3 regions of the Pseudarthrobacter sp. GQ63 genome follow, and region 2 is predicted to be linked to each of the others. Evidence: riboswitches for the same ligand, from Rfam matches in the RefSeq annotation. Region 2 holds a riboswitch; each other region holds the start of a gene.
What was found. Region 2 has a riboswitch for thiamine pyrophosphate ahead of thiD (bifunctional hydroxymethylpyrimidine kinase/phosphomethylpyrimidine kinase). Riboswitches for the same ligand answer to the same signal wherever they lie in the genome.

Region 1: it holds a riboswitch for thiamine pyrophosphate, as region 2 does, so the genes downstream of both, thiC (phosphomethylpyrimidine synthase ThiC) here and thiD (bifunctional hydroxymethylpyrimidine kinase/phosphomethylpyrimidine kinase) in region 2, are expected to answer to the same signal.
Region 3: it holds a riboswitch for thiamine pyrophosphate, as region 2 does, so the genes downstream of both, AC6CHP_RS07510 (ECF transporter S component) here and thiD (bifunctional hydroxymethylpyrimidine kinase/phosphomethylpyrimidine kinase) in region 2, are expected to answer to the same signal.

What each region holds. Positions count from the first base shown of each region.
Region 1 covers NZ_JCAXEF010000001.1:909,836-914,344, reverse strand. The annotation lists gene AC6CHP_RS04360 (VOC family protein) at 1-776, opposite strand, end outside; gene AC6CHP_RS04355 (amidohydrolase family protein) at 877-1,959, opposite strand; TPP riboswitch at 2,037-2,144, shown strand; gene thiC (phosphomethylpyrimidine synthase ThiC) at 2,139-3,962, shown strand; gene AC6CHP_RS04345 (alpha/beta fold hydrolase) at 4,039-4,509, opposite strand, start outside.
Region 2 covers NZ_JCAXEF010000002.1:526,630-531,138, forward strand. The annotation lists gene rpmA (50S ribosomal protein L27) at 1-59, opposite strand, end outside; gene rplU (50S ribosomal protein L21) at 121-429, opposite strand; gene thiD (bifunctional hydroxymethylpyrimidine kinase/phosphomethylpyrimidine kinase) at 694-2,151, opposite strand; TPP riboswitch at 2,261-2,358, opposite strand; gene AC6CHP_RS06935 (Rne/Rng family ribonuclease) at 2,578-4,509, opposite strand, start outside.
Region 3 covers NZ_JCAXEF010000003.1:56,558-61,066, forward strand. The annotation lists gene AC6CHP_RS07490 (iron-containing redox enzyme family protein) at 1-403, opposite strand, end outside; gene AC6CHP_RS07495 (DUF4383 domain-containing protein) at 471-986, opposite strand; gene AC6CHP_RS07500 (hypothetical protein) at 1,086-1,295, opposite strand; gene AC6CHP_RS07505 (heme-degrading domain-containing protein) at 1,425-1,967, opposite strand; TPP riboswitch at 2,041-2,180, shown strand; gene AC6CHP_RS07510 (ECF transporter S component) at 2,245-2,868, shown strand; gene AC6CHP_RS07515 (ABC transporter ATP-binding protein) at 2,868-4,421, shown strand; gene AC6CHP_RS07520 (energy-coupling factor transporter transmembrane component T family protein) at 4,418-4,509, shown strand, end outside.

The DNA.
Region 1 (4,509 bases), on a different contig from region 2:
GCGAGGGAGCCGACGTCGTCCCCTGACGGCACCTCGATAAGGACCTCGCCCAGGCCGAGGGTGTCCTTGCGCGGTCCCGCCCCGCGGCTGTTCCAGACGTTCATGGCCATGTGGTGGTGGTAGCGGCCGGCAGAGACAAACAGGGCCTGTCCGTGCCAGCCGGCGGTCTTCTCGAAGCCGAGGGTCCCCACGTAGAAGTCGCGGGCCGTCTGGACGTCGCCCACCTGGAGGTGCACGTGGCCGACGCCCGCCACGGACCCGAGCTGGCGCTCCAGGGAATCTTCCGTCAGGTGCTGCTCGAGGTACCGCTGCGGCGGGAGGGCCAGGCTGTCCATCACCACGTCAGTGCCGTTCCAGGACCAGTTGCTGCGCGGCCTGTCCCAGTAGAGCTCGATGCCGTTGCCCTCGGGGTCGTTGAAGTAGAAGGCTTCGCTGACAAGGTGGTCGGCGCTGCCGGTGAACGAGCGCGGTTCGAACCGGGCGGCGGTGGCGATGGTGGCGGCCAGGTCTGCCTGGTTCTCAAACAGCAGCGCAGTGTGGAACAGGCCGGCCTCTCCCCTGCCCGGAAGGTTCAGCCCGGGCGCGGGAGCCAGGTGCACAAGCGGCTTCTGCAGCCGGCCGAGGTAGATTCCGCCGTCCTGCTCGGCAATGACCTCCAGGCCGAGGGCGCGCTGGTAGTAATCGGTCATCACCTCCATGTCGCCCACCTTGAGCATCACGGTGCCCATGGCGAGGTCGGCAGGCAGAAGGTCCTGGCTTGCGGCTTGTGCAGTCATTGATAACTCCCGGTGCTGTGGGCCTTCCGGTCGGCAGCCCTTACACTCTTAAAATTACTTGAAGCTTCAATTTATTCCAAGTCCCGGGCCGGATATCTTTTCAGCGGATGACCCGACCGCCCAGGACAACGTGCGCCAGGCCATGGACCGCCTCCGGTACCTTCCGCGGGTCTTCCCGGCACACGACAACATCTGCCCGCGCCCCTTCTTCCAGGCCGTCCGCGCCCAGCCACTCCCGCGCACTCCAGCACGCGGCGTCCAGGGCAGACGCCATGGGCAGGCCCGCAGCATGGAGGGCCAGGATCTCGTCGGCGATCCTGCCGTGCCTGATCACGCTGCCGGCGTCGGTCCCGGCGTAGATCCGCACGCCTGCCTCGAACGCCTCAAGCACCCGTTCCTTCCGCCGTTCCCACAGTGAACGCATGTGCGCCGCATACCGCGGAAACTTGGGCGCCGCCTGGGCAGCAATGTCCGGGAACGTGGCGATGTTGACCAGGGTGGGCACAATGGGCACCTTCTGCTCCACGAACCTGGGCAGGTGCCTCGGCAGGAGGCCGGTGGCGTGCTCGACGCAGTCGATGCCGGCGTCCAGCACGTCACCGAGCGTCTCTTCCGCGAAGCAGTGGGCGGTAACGCGTGCGCCTTCGTCATGGGCGGCCAGGACGGCATCGCGGACGACGGCGGCAGGGAACGACGGCGCGAGGTCGCCGGCGTCGCGGTCAATCCAGTCCCCCACGAGCTTGACCCATCCGTCGCCTTCCCTGGCCTGTTTACGGACAGCTTCCACCAGGCCCTCCGGTTCGACTTCCTCAGCGAAACCCCGCAGGTACCGGCGCGTGCGCGCAACGTGGCGTCCGGCGCGGATCAGCACCGGGACGTCTTTTCTGTCCTGCAGCCACCGCGTGTCAGCAGGGGAACCTGCGTCACGGATCAACAGTGTGCCGGCCATCAGGTCCGTCCGCGCCTGCTCTTCGGCGGTCGGAGCATCCACCGCCCCTCCCACGCCGAGCCCGATGTGGCAGTGGGCATCCACGAAGCCCGGCAGCACCCATCCCGCCAGGATCCGGTCCGGGGCCTTTGCCGGCCGGCGGAACGTCAGGCGCCCGTCAACAGACCACAGTCCGCGCTGTCCACTCCCGGGTCCGGTCAGGACCGTCCCCGTGAACTCGATGATTTCTGCCATGTGCACCTCTTTCCTGCCCGGTCAGGCTAGCACCGGCAATGTGACAAGCCCCGAAAGAAAGGCTGTGGTAGCTTTCATCTTGACCACACGGGTGCCCCTGCAGGGGCTGAGATCGGGCTGACGCAGCCTGCGACCGTCGAACCTGTCCGGGTAATGCCGGCGAAGGAAGTGAGTATTCCTTGAATACACCAAATCAGCAGCTGAACCCTGCCCGCAACACCCCGGGTGCCACCACTGACGGGAACCCGCCCCCGGTGACGCAATCCCTGAAATCCCATTCCCTGGCCTACCTCGAGGACGCCGGGACCGGTATCCGTGTTCCCGTGACGGAAATCGCGTTGGAGCCGTCCCCCAACGGCGTTCCGAACCAGCCGTTCCGGACTTACCGGACGGCCGGTCCGGGGAGCGACCCCGTTCAGGGTCTTCCTCCTTTCCGCAAGGATTGGATCGAGGCGCGGGCAGACACGGAAGCGTACAGCGGCAGGGAGAGGAACCTGCTCGACGACGGCCGCTCGGCCGTGCGCCGCGGCGCCGCCAGCGCGGAGTGGAAGGGAGCGCCTCCCGTGCCCCGCCGCGCCGTCGAGGGACGGACCGTGACACAGATGCACTACGCACGGCAGGGCGTCATAACCCCGGAAATGCGCTTCGTGGCGCTGCGGGAAAACTGCGATGTTGAACTGGTCCGGAGCGAACTCGCCGCAGGACGGGCCATCATTCCCAACAACATCAACCACCCCGAATCCGAGCCGATGATCATCGGCAAGGCCTTCCTGGTGAAGATCAACGCCAACATCGGCAACTCTGCAGTGACCAGTTCAATCGCCGAAGAGGTGGACAAGCTGCAGTGGGCAACCCGGTGGGGCGCCGACACCGTCATGGATCTCTCCACCGGCGAGGACATCCACACCACCCGGGAATGGATCATCCGCAACTCGCCTGTCCCGATCGGCACCGTCCCCATCTACCAGGCCCTGGAGAAAGTCAACGGCGAGGCCAACGCCCTGACCTGGGAGATCTTCCGCGACACCGTCATCGAACAGTGCGAACAGGGCGTGGACTACATGACCATCCACGCCGGCGTGCTGCTCCGGTACGTTCCCCTGACCGCCAACCGCGTCACCGGCATTGTGTCCCGCGGCGGATCAATCATGGCGGGGTGGTGCCTGGCGCACCACCGGGAGAACTTCCTCTACACGCACTTCGACGAGCTCTGCGGGATCTTCGCGCGGTACGACGTCGCGTTTTCCCTGGGCGACGGCCTGCGGCCGGGCGCGACGGCGGATGCCAACGACGCCGCGCAGTTTGCCGAGCTGGACACCCTCGCCGAGCTCACGCAGCGTGCCTGGGAGTACGACGTCCAGGTGATGGTGGAGGGTCCTGGACACGTTCCGTTCCACCTGGTCAGGGAGAACGTTGAACGGCAGCAGGAGCTGTGCAAGGGCGCACCGTTCTACACGCTGGGCCCGCTGGTGACCGACGTTGCCCCGGGCTATGACCACATCACCTCCGCCATTGGAGCCACGGAAATTGCCCGCTACGGCACGGCGATGCTGTGCTACGTCACGCCCAAGGAACACCTGGGGCTGCCCAACAAGGACGACGTCAAGACAGGGGTGATCACGTACAAGATCGCTGCCCATGCGGCAGACCTTGCCAAAGGCCACCCGGGCGCCCACGAACGTGATGACGCACTGTCCAAGGCACGCTTCGAGTTCCGCTGGCGTGACCAGTTTGCGTTGTCGCTGGACCCGGAGACGGCCGAGGCCTTCCACGACGAGACCCTCCCGGCCGAACCGGCCAAGACGGCCCACTTCTGCTCCATGTGCGGGCCCAAGTTTTGCTCCATGCGGATCAGCCAGGACATCCGGGACGAATACGGATCCGCGGAGGCACAGGCAGCCCTTGCTGAAGCGGCAGCCGGCATGCGGGGCAAGAGCGAAGAATTCCTGGCTGCCGGCGGGAAAGTTTATCTGCCGGAGCTGAGCGTTCCGCCGGGGCGGTAGGAGCCTGCAGGTTCCGTCCGGCTGGTCATTGGGGGCCGGCCGGACGGGCTCCTGTGGAGGGCAGGTTCGGGCGGGATCAGGAGGCGCGTGCCTCCACGCGGCCTGAGTCGCTGATGAACGAACGGATGATGCGGTCCCCTTCCGGGGAGTCGTGGGGCCGGTGGCCGCCGGCGGCCGTGCGGTGATCCGCCCCGGTCTCACGGAGGTAGCCGGCGATCTCCTCGTAGAGCGGCTCCCAGCCGCCTGTCAGGACGAGCGTGGGCACGCCGGGAACGATATGCAGCGGGGCTTCCCAGGACGGCGCCTGCAGCCGCAGCCGCCTGGCAGAACGCTTCTCCTCGGCAGTCACCGGCTGCTGCAGGTCGGTGGCATAGACCCTGCGGACGAACTCGCGCTGGAAATCCTCGTCACTGAGTTGATGCCGGGCGTTGAACAGGGGCTGCATCAGCCCGATGTGCGCCGCCGTGGCCGGCAGTTCAGCGGTCAGGGACAGGCAGGCCGGCTCCACCAGGGTCAGCGAGTACACAAGGTCCGGACGTTCGACGGC
Region 2 (4,509 bases):
TACTGTGCGTTGGAGTCACGACCGTTGCGAGTGGAGCTCGCGCCCTTTTTATGTGCCATCTGAAATGCCTGCCTCTAAATTCTGGGGAATCTGCTGAAAAACCTGAACAGTAACGGAAGGTTACTTGATACCAGTGATCTTGACCTTGGTCAGTTCCTGGCGGTGACCCTGGCGCTTCTTGTAACCGGTCTTGTTCTTGAACTTCTGGATCACAATCTTAGGACCACGGAGGTCCTGGAGGATCTCAGCCGTAACAGTTACCTTGGCCAGGTCAGCAGCGGCGGAGGTGACCTTGTCACCGTCAACCAGGAGCAGTGCGGGCAGCTGAATGGTGCTGCCAGCTCCACCGGCGACGCGGTTCAGGGTAACGAAGTCTCCAACGGAAACCTTCTCTTGGCGGCCGCCTGCGCGGACAATCGCGTACACCACTTGGGAACTCACTTCTCTCGACGTTTATTACAAATTTGCGTGCGGAACCCGGTTCCATGATTGGGTGGGCTCTCGCTGTGCCTCAACGCCGTGGGGTCATAACCCAAGTGTTGGCGTAAGCACCGAAGATCTAGAATACGCTAGTTTTGGCTTCGGCCGCAAATGAGGCTGGTTCCGGCGGGTTGTCTGTGATAGGCACCACAGCCCAGGTCCACGCCCTTACCTGTGCCCCACCATAGTACCGGCGGGACGCGCCACCAGGTGTCAGGAATGAATGCGCGGCGCGTCGAAAAAGTCCACTTCGAGGCGGCAGGACTGCCTGAACGCCGTCACCATGGCATCCCGGTCCCCCGCGGAAGCAGCGCGGCCGGCCCCGTCCACCATGGCAACCGCCGTGCGGGTGGCGGCAACGAAGTCCTCGTCCGCGTATGTGCGCAGCCACTCGGCGTAGGGGTGGCCGCCTGGTTCCCCGGCAGCCACGAACTGGGCGTGGAGTGTTGTGCCCACCTCGGCATACAGCCAGAAGCAGGGCAGGACTGCTGCGGCCAGCACCGCGTAACTGCCCGACGCCGATGCCGCCGTCAGGTGGTCCACGTAGGACTTGGTCACGGGTCCCAGCTGCGGCTCAACGGTCCGTGTACTAAGCCAGGAGCGGTGCAGCTCAGACTCCACCTCCAGGCACTGTGCGGCGGAACGTGCCCAGAAGAGCTGCTCCTCTTCGGTGGGGGCCAGTGCACTTGTCCGCGCGAGCACCCGTGAGTAGCCGTTGAGGTAGATGGCGTCCTGGGCGAGGTAGTAGGCAAACTCCTTCTCCGGCAGGCTGCCGGAAACCAGGCCGCGGATGAAGTCCAGCGCGTAGATGTCCTCGAGGTCCTTTGCGGCGCCCGCCCAGAGCTGCGCCGCGAAGCTCCCCTTCCCGCGCACCGCGGGCACGTGATGGAAGTGGTGCACGGGCCCATTGCCAGTCCCCACCTCCAGGGTCTCCGAGGCCTCCAGCGCGCCGGCAAGCCAGGGCTTGACCTCGCGCAGGGCTGCCTCCCAGTCCCCCACCCGGGCCTGGACCGTGGCCATGGCCGCCGACAGGGAGCATCCGGTGCCGTGGCTGTTCACTGTTGCCACCCGCTGTCCGGGAACCACCACCACGTCCCTGGACAACAGGCCTGCGGTGTTAACGAGGGCGTCGGGGCATTCGGCCCCTACGAGGTGCCCGCCCTTGACCAGAACCGTGGCTCCCGTGGCGGCGGAAAGATTCCGGCCCTGTTCCAGGGCGCCTTCCCAGGTCTCCTGCACGTCGCCGCCCACAAGCATGGCGAGTTCAGCCAGGTTGGGCGTGATGAGGTGTGCCAGCGGCAGCAGGCCGCGAAGCGCGGCTTCGGCGGATTCCTGGAGGAGCCGGTCGCCGCTGGTGGCCACCATGACAGGGTCCAGGACCACGACGGCGGGACGCACCTTTTCGAGCCACGCACGGACGGCGTCGATCACCCCGGCATCGCCCAGCATTCCGATCTTCACGGCGTCGATACTGATGTCGTCGCTCAGGGCATCGAGCTGCTGGGTGAGGAAGTTGGCGGGGGGAACGTGGACGCCGCGCACGCCGCGGGTGTTCTGTGCTGTGAGGGCGGTGATGGCGGCCATTCCGTAACCGCCGTGGGCGGCGATGCTTTTCAGGTCCGCCTGGACGCCGGCCCCGCCGGAAGGATCGGATCCGGCAATGGAAAGCACCCGGGGCGTGTCGCGGTACTCGCGGGCGGGGGCTGCAGAGGCAGAAACAGCTGCGGGCCCGGGAGCAGGCGCGGGTGTGCCCTGGCTGGTGGCAGTGGGCAGTGCAAAGGTGGAAGACAAGAGACATCCCTTCGCCGGTACTAGCCGGACAGGTTCAACGGGTCTGGATCTCAGCCGGCTCTCTGCGCGGCACCCCGTGTCGGTTCCCCAGCCTAGCTTTTTTGCGGTCCACAGCGTGAAGGTGACACAGTGCGACCGGAGCGGGGTGGATCGCCGGTGTCCAATACCGGGTGTTCACGAGCGCTGCGGAACGCGCCTTAAATGACGGATGCCCGGCCGGCCACTGTCTGTGGCTGGCCGGGCATCCGGTTAATGCCCGCCCTGGGTTCGGGATTCCAGGAGCTCCGTTCCTGGCAGCTCCAATTCCTAGAGCTCTGAGGCAGGGACCCCGACGCCGAGGATAATCGGGGCGTCCGGCCGCTTGTCGCCGGCCGGCTTTGAGGCAGCCGCCTGGTCCGCTCCCGGTGCCTTGGCGGCGTGGGAATGCCCGGCCGCGGCGGCGGGAACGTTCTCGTGCTGCTGGACCGAGGTCTCGTTGGCTGCTCCCTGTGCGCGGCTGGCACTGCGATTGCGGCGTGCCCTGCGCGGGCGTGACTGCTCCAGGGTGTGGTCGGAGTAGTCCTTCTCCGCTGCGGCAGCCACCGGCCGCTGCTGCGGCTGGACGTTGGCCGGTTCCCGCTGCTCCGGGGCCTGCACCGGCTCGGGGGTCCGCTCCGGGGCAGGAGCCTGCTGGGGAGCCTCTTCAGCCCCACGCTGTACCGGCTGCCGCGCCGGCGTTTCGGCCGGCGTGCCGGCTGTCGGGGAGGGCTCGCCCAGGTGGGCGAAGGCTGCAGCCAGGCGGTCCAGGGTGAGCGCAGGCTTTGGCTGCTGCTCCTCTGCGTGCTCCACGAAGGGCAGGACGACTTTCTCCCCGCCAAAGGTCAGGACGGCAGCGGGCCTGGACGCATCGCCGTCGTGCTTCTCCGTTTCAGCCGGCACTGCGGGCTGGGCCTGCGTTGCCTGCCTGGCGGCGGCCAACTCGTCGTCATGCAGGTGGGCTGCATGGGCAGCCGCCGCGATGTTGGCAAGGGCCAGCCTGGTGGCCTCCGCTTTCGCATGCCGCTCGGCGTCCGTCGGATCAGGGTGGACCGTGTGGACGTGGACGGCAGCTGCCGGGGCTGCGTCCGGCTGCTGGCCGCCGCGGCCGCGGCGGCGCTTCCTGTCAGGACGGACACCCGGCTGGCTGCTGTCCGTGCGCTGAGCCTCGATGCGGTTGCCCTCGGCGCGTGCTTCCGGGCGGTGCTCGGAACGCTGCACGTGATGCTCGGCAGCCACAATGTTGGCGCGGCGGTGTTCCACCGGGTCATCGTGGGTGACCACGCCGCGGCCGGCGCAGGCTTCGCACTGCTCGCCGAACACCTCAAGGAGCCCCGTGCCCATGCGCTTACGGGTCATCTGCACCAGGCCCAGGGAGGTGACTTCCGCAACCTGGTGCTTGGTGCGGTCACGGCCCAGGCACTCCACCATGCGCCGCAGGACCAGGTCCCGGTTGGACTCAAGGACCATGTCGATGAAGTCGATGACAATGATGCCGCCGATGTCGCGGAGGCGGAGCTGGCGAACTACTTCCTCTGCAGCTTCCAGGTTGTTCTTGGTGACTGTTTCTTCCAGGTTGCCGCCGCTGCCGGTGAACTTGCCGGTGTTGACGTCCACCACGGTCATGGCTTCGGTACGGTCGATCACCAGCGAGCCGCCCGAGGGCAGGAAGACCTTCCGCTCCAGGGCCTTGTGGATCTGCTCATCGATCCGCCAGGCACTGAAGATGTCCTGGTCCTTGGTCCACTTCTCGAGGCGGCCCACCAGGTCCGGGGCGACGTAGGTGACGTACGCCTCGATGGTGTCCCAGGCTTCCTCGCCTGAAACGATCAGCTTGGAGAAGTCCTCGTTGAAGACGTCGCGGACCACCTTGATAGTGAGGTCCGGTTCGCCGTAGAGCAGCTCCGGGGCAAGGATCTTGGTGGACTTCGACTGGCTTTCGATGCCCTCCCACTGGGCACGCAGCCGGTTGATGTCGTGCGTCAGCTCTTCCTCGGAAGCGCCCTCCGCAGCCGTACGGACAATCACGCCGGCGTGCTCAGGAAGGCGGTCCTTGAGGATCCGCTTCAGGCGGTTGCGTTCGACGTCGGGCAGCTTCCGGGAGATGCCGGTCATGGAGCCGCCGGGAACGTACACCAGGTAGCGGCCGGGCAGGGAGATCTGGCTGGTCAGGCGCGCGCCCTTGTGGCCCACCGGGTCCTTGGTCACCTGGACCAGGACGGT
Region 3 (4,509 bases), on a different contig from region 2:
GGCTGGGGCCGGTGTCGCGTGCAGCCAGGCCGAACAGGATGTCTGCCACTGCGTCGCTGGTGACACCGGGTCCGGCGGGAAGGTCCAGGTCACCGGCGGCGGCCGCGGCAGCCTCCCGGAGCGCGGCTTCGAACGGTTTTTCCAGCAGCTGGCGCACCCGGATCAGTTCCGGGGCCCACTCCCACTCGTCACCTACGCCCTCAAGGCCCGAGTAGTGGAGCTCGTAGAGGCAGAAGAGCGTCAGCTGGAGGTCGTCGTCGCCTATGATGTCCAGGGTCTCGGGAAGATTGCCGGCCACCGTCCGGTGCAGGGCCTCAAGGGCGCCCCCGTCCGTGCCCGGCAGCTCCGCGAGGACGCTGAATAATGCGGTGCTGACGGGACCCCGTGCTGCTGGGATTTTCATGGTGCTCCTTCAGGTCTGGCGTGTGCCGGGTTCCGTGCCCCCTGCACTGGGGGCCGGAAGATGGTGGTCAGCGGCCGCGGGTGCCGGGCGCTGGAGACGAGGCGGTGCTGGAGCTGCCGGCGCCGGAGCCGTCTCCGGCAGCGGCCGGGTCTGGTCCACGGGCGAGCATGATGGCCAGGGCAATCATGGCCAGGCCAAGAACCAGGTGGAGCCAGTTGTCGGCATCGTTTGCGGGGAGGAAGTTCGCCGGGGTGGTGTCACCGACCAGGAGGCCGTACAGCCAGAGGACCAGGTAGATGACACCGCCGTAGATGAGGAAGTTCCGTGCCTGCGGGTGCGAGCGCGACATGAGGACGCCGGTAAGTCCAAAGAGCAGGTGCACGGCGTTGTGGAGAACGGACACCTGGAAGATCCCGAGCAGCAGCGCTCCTGAGCCGTGCCCGGCCAGGTGGAGCGCGTCATAGTGTGAGGTGACGCCGGGAATGAATCCCAGGATGCCGGCCAGGCAGAACACGGCGCCCGTTGCGAGCGCAGCCTTCTGCAGGCCTGTTCGGGCGCCTGCCCGGCGGATGCTGGCTGCCATGTGCTGTACTCCTCAAACCCTGGAGACAACATAGTAAGCATGATTACTAAATAATTGCTAAGCAGGCTTTGTATTCCGCCGGTGTTTGGGCGCCGGTCACTAGCCTTCCGGGCCGGCCCATGAGTAGGGGTTTGTGTATGGACCTCCGCGGCGGCCGTGGTCGTAGCCTTGCTGCCAGGACTTCCCGACGGCGGACACCAGTTCCGCCAGCAGGGAATAGTAGGGGTGGTCCGGGCCGATGAAAATCATCTCGTCCCAGGCTTTGTCCAGCGCCGCCCGGACCTGGTTCTCGGTTGCTGGACCGGTCACGACGCCCTCCTGGATTGATCACCCGCCACTGCGCTCGAATGTACTCCCGGCCTTGCAGGGGTGTCCATGCCAGGAAAAACCTGTCATCCCTGGCCGGCAGGGCGCCGCGCGGTGCAGGCTTTCAGGGCGTCACTCCGCGCCAGCCGACCGGAGGATGTCGCGGAGTGCCTCGACCACCAGGTCATGGTCCTGCACCTGCGGCAATCCGGACACGGTGACGGTTGCTACGGCGCCCACCCCGGTGACGTACACGGGGAAGGAGCCGCCGTGCGCGGCGTAGAGGGCCTGGTCGAACCAGGCGTTGTCTTCAATACGTCCGCCGCCGCGCCGGGCGCGCAGCCCCACCAGCAGGGAAGGAACCTCGTACCGGGCGGCGGTCCGCTTCTTGGCCCGGATCCAGTGCCCGTTGTCCGGCGTTGCCCCCGGCAGGGCCACGTGGAAGAGGACCTGCTCACCCTTGGTGATGTCGATGGCGATGGGGAGCCCGCGCTCCTTGCCCAGCTCCACCAGGAGCAGTCCCAGGTTCAGGGAGTCGTCCAGGGAGAAGCCGGGAAATTGGAGCTCCCGGATCTCCGCCTCGATCCGGGCGATCAAGGCTTCAAGGGATCCCTCCGGCTGGGCATCGCGGGAATCCGGATCGTACTCGGTCACATCTGGTGGATTCGCAGTCATGGCCCACAATCTACCCCTCCCTGCGGTAAACTGGACCACGCCCAACAGGGCGGATATTTCACCAAACAGAATCATTCAACGACAGGGGAGCGCCGCCGTCGGCATCACTGGCCATGCCAGGGACCGCAGGTGGGCGCTGAGAGTGCGGACAGCCGCAGACCCTCGAACCTGATCCGGTTAGTACCGGCGCAAGGGAGTCGAGTTCTCGAAGTGCGCGCAGCGGCAGCAGTGCCGGTAGCCGCGTCCACTTTCCCCTCCTGTTCCTCAGGAGGATCACATGGCAACAACAGCAGTCAAGAAGCCCGCCGGCAAGTCCTGGCGCGTCGTGGACATCGTGGTGGCGGCCCTTATTGCCGTTGCCGGCGGCGTCATTTTCTGGGCCTGGTCCCAGGGGGCGGCCGCAGTCTCGGGACCCATGAACGCCGTCTACCCGCCCCTGACCGGCCTCATCGCCGGCGGCTGGATGATCCCGGCCGTCCTGGGCATGCTCATCATCCGCAAGCCAGGCGCCGCGCTCTTCTGCGAGACGGTGGCCGCCACAGGTGAACTGTTCATGGGCTCCCAGTACGGGGCGTCCGTTCTGTTCTCAGGATTCGTCCAGGGCCTGGGTGCCGAGATCATCTTCGCCATCTTCGTGTACCGGAAGTTCAACCTGCCCGTGGCACTGCTTGCCGGCGCCGCCGCCGGCCTTTTCTGCGGCCTGAACGACTCCTTCGCGCCGTGGGGCTGGAACATCGCCTACGCCGCCGGCGACAAGCTGGCCTACATCATCTTCACCGCCATCTCCGGCGCCATCATCGCCGGAGCCCTGTCCTGGATGGCCACCCGCGGCCTGGCCAGGACAGGGGTCCTGAGCTCCTTTGCATCACGCAAGGCGGCAACGGAGCCCGTCTTCTCCTGATGGGCGCCCCTTCGCGGCACGAGGCATCCGTCGCGGTGCGTCCGGCTGCCGTCACAGCCCGCGGCTGGGGCTGGCGCCATGCGGGGCGCGCCAAGCCGGCCGTCCGTGGCCTCGACCTGGAGATCCGCCCGGGGGAGCGCGTGCTCCTCCTGGGGCCATCCGGCGCGGGCAAGTCCACGCTCCTGCATGCCCTGGCAGGGGTACTGGGGGACATAGACGACGGCGGCGACGCCAGCGAGTCCGACGAGACGGGTTCGCTGCTGGTTGACGGTGCCGTGCCCCGCGAGCAGCGCGGCCGGGCCGGACTGATGCAGCAGGACCCGGAGACGCAGGTTGTCCTCTCCCGCGTTGGCGACGACGTCGCCTTCGGCGCCGAGAACCTCGCCGTGCCCCGCGAAGCCATCTGGGCCCGCGTGCACGAGGCGCTGGACGACGTCGGACTTTCCCACCTGCCGCTGGACCACCCGACGTCGGCCCTGTCCGGCGGGCAAAAACAGCGCTTGGCGCTGGCAGGAATCCTCGCCATGCGGCCTGGCCTGATTCTGCTCGACGAGCCCACGGCGAACCTGGACCCTGCCGGTGTGCTGGAAGTCCGCGACGCCGTGGGCCGCTGCCTGGACAAAACCGGTGCCACGCTGGTTGTGGTGGAGCACCGGGTGTCCGTGTGGAAGGACCTGGTGGACCGAATCGTGGTGCTGCAGCCGGGCAGCGCCACTGATGATGCCGTGCTGCTTGACGGTCCTCCGGACCGGGTGCTCGCGGACGCGCGGACCATGCTGGCGGCGGCCGGTGTGTGGGTGCCCGGGTATGTTCCTGAGACGCGTGCAAGGTCGGGCAACCCGGCTGCCGGCTCCGGCGGCCTCCTGCTGGCGGCCGAACACCTTGCGGTTTCCCGGGAACGTCCGCGCCGCAGCGGCTTTCGGAAGGTGCCCCCAGCGCCCGTCCAGCACGATATTTCCGCGCAGGTCCGGGCAGGGCAGGCGCTGGCCATCACAGGCCCCAACGGCGCGGGCAAGTCAACGTTTGCGCTGACCCTTGCAGGACTCCTGGAGCCCGTGGCTGGAAAGGTGTCCGCCACCCTGGACCTCAGCCGTGGCGCCGGGATAGACCCTTATAAGTGGAAAGCCGAGCAGCTCATCGAGCGGATTGGCACCGTGTTCCAGGAGCCAGAGCACCAGTTCGTCACCGGGAAGGTGCTGGACGAACTCCTGTTCGGTCCGCGGCACCTGGGGCACGGTGAGGAACGCGTGGACGAGCTGCTGGAGCGGTTGCGGCTGACCCACCTCGTGGACGCGAACCCCTTTACGCTGTCCGGCGGCGAGAAGCGGCGCCTCTCCGTGGCCACGGTCCTGGCGGCACATCCCCGCGTGCTCGTGCTGGACGAGCCGACGTTCGGCCAGGACGCCAACACCTGGGCGGAGCTGGCCTCGTTCCTGTCCGAGCTCCTGGATGGCGGCACCGCCGTGGTGTCCGTGACGCACGACGCCGAGTTCACCGCCGCGCTGGGTGGAACCGAGCTGCGGATGGCTGCCGGGGAACCGGTGGCGCCATGAGGCAGGAACTGAACCTGCGGGACAACCAGGCCCTGCTGACCCGCGCCAATCCCCTGAGCAAGTTCGCCGCCGTCTTCCTCATCACGGC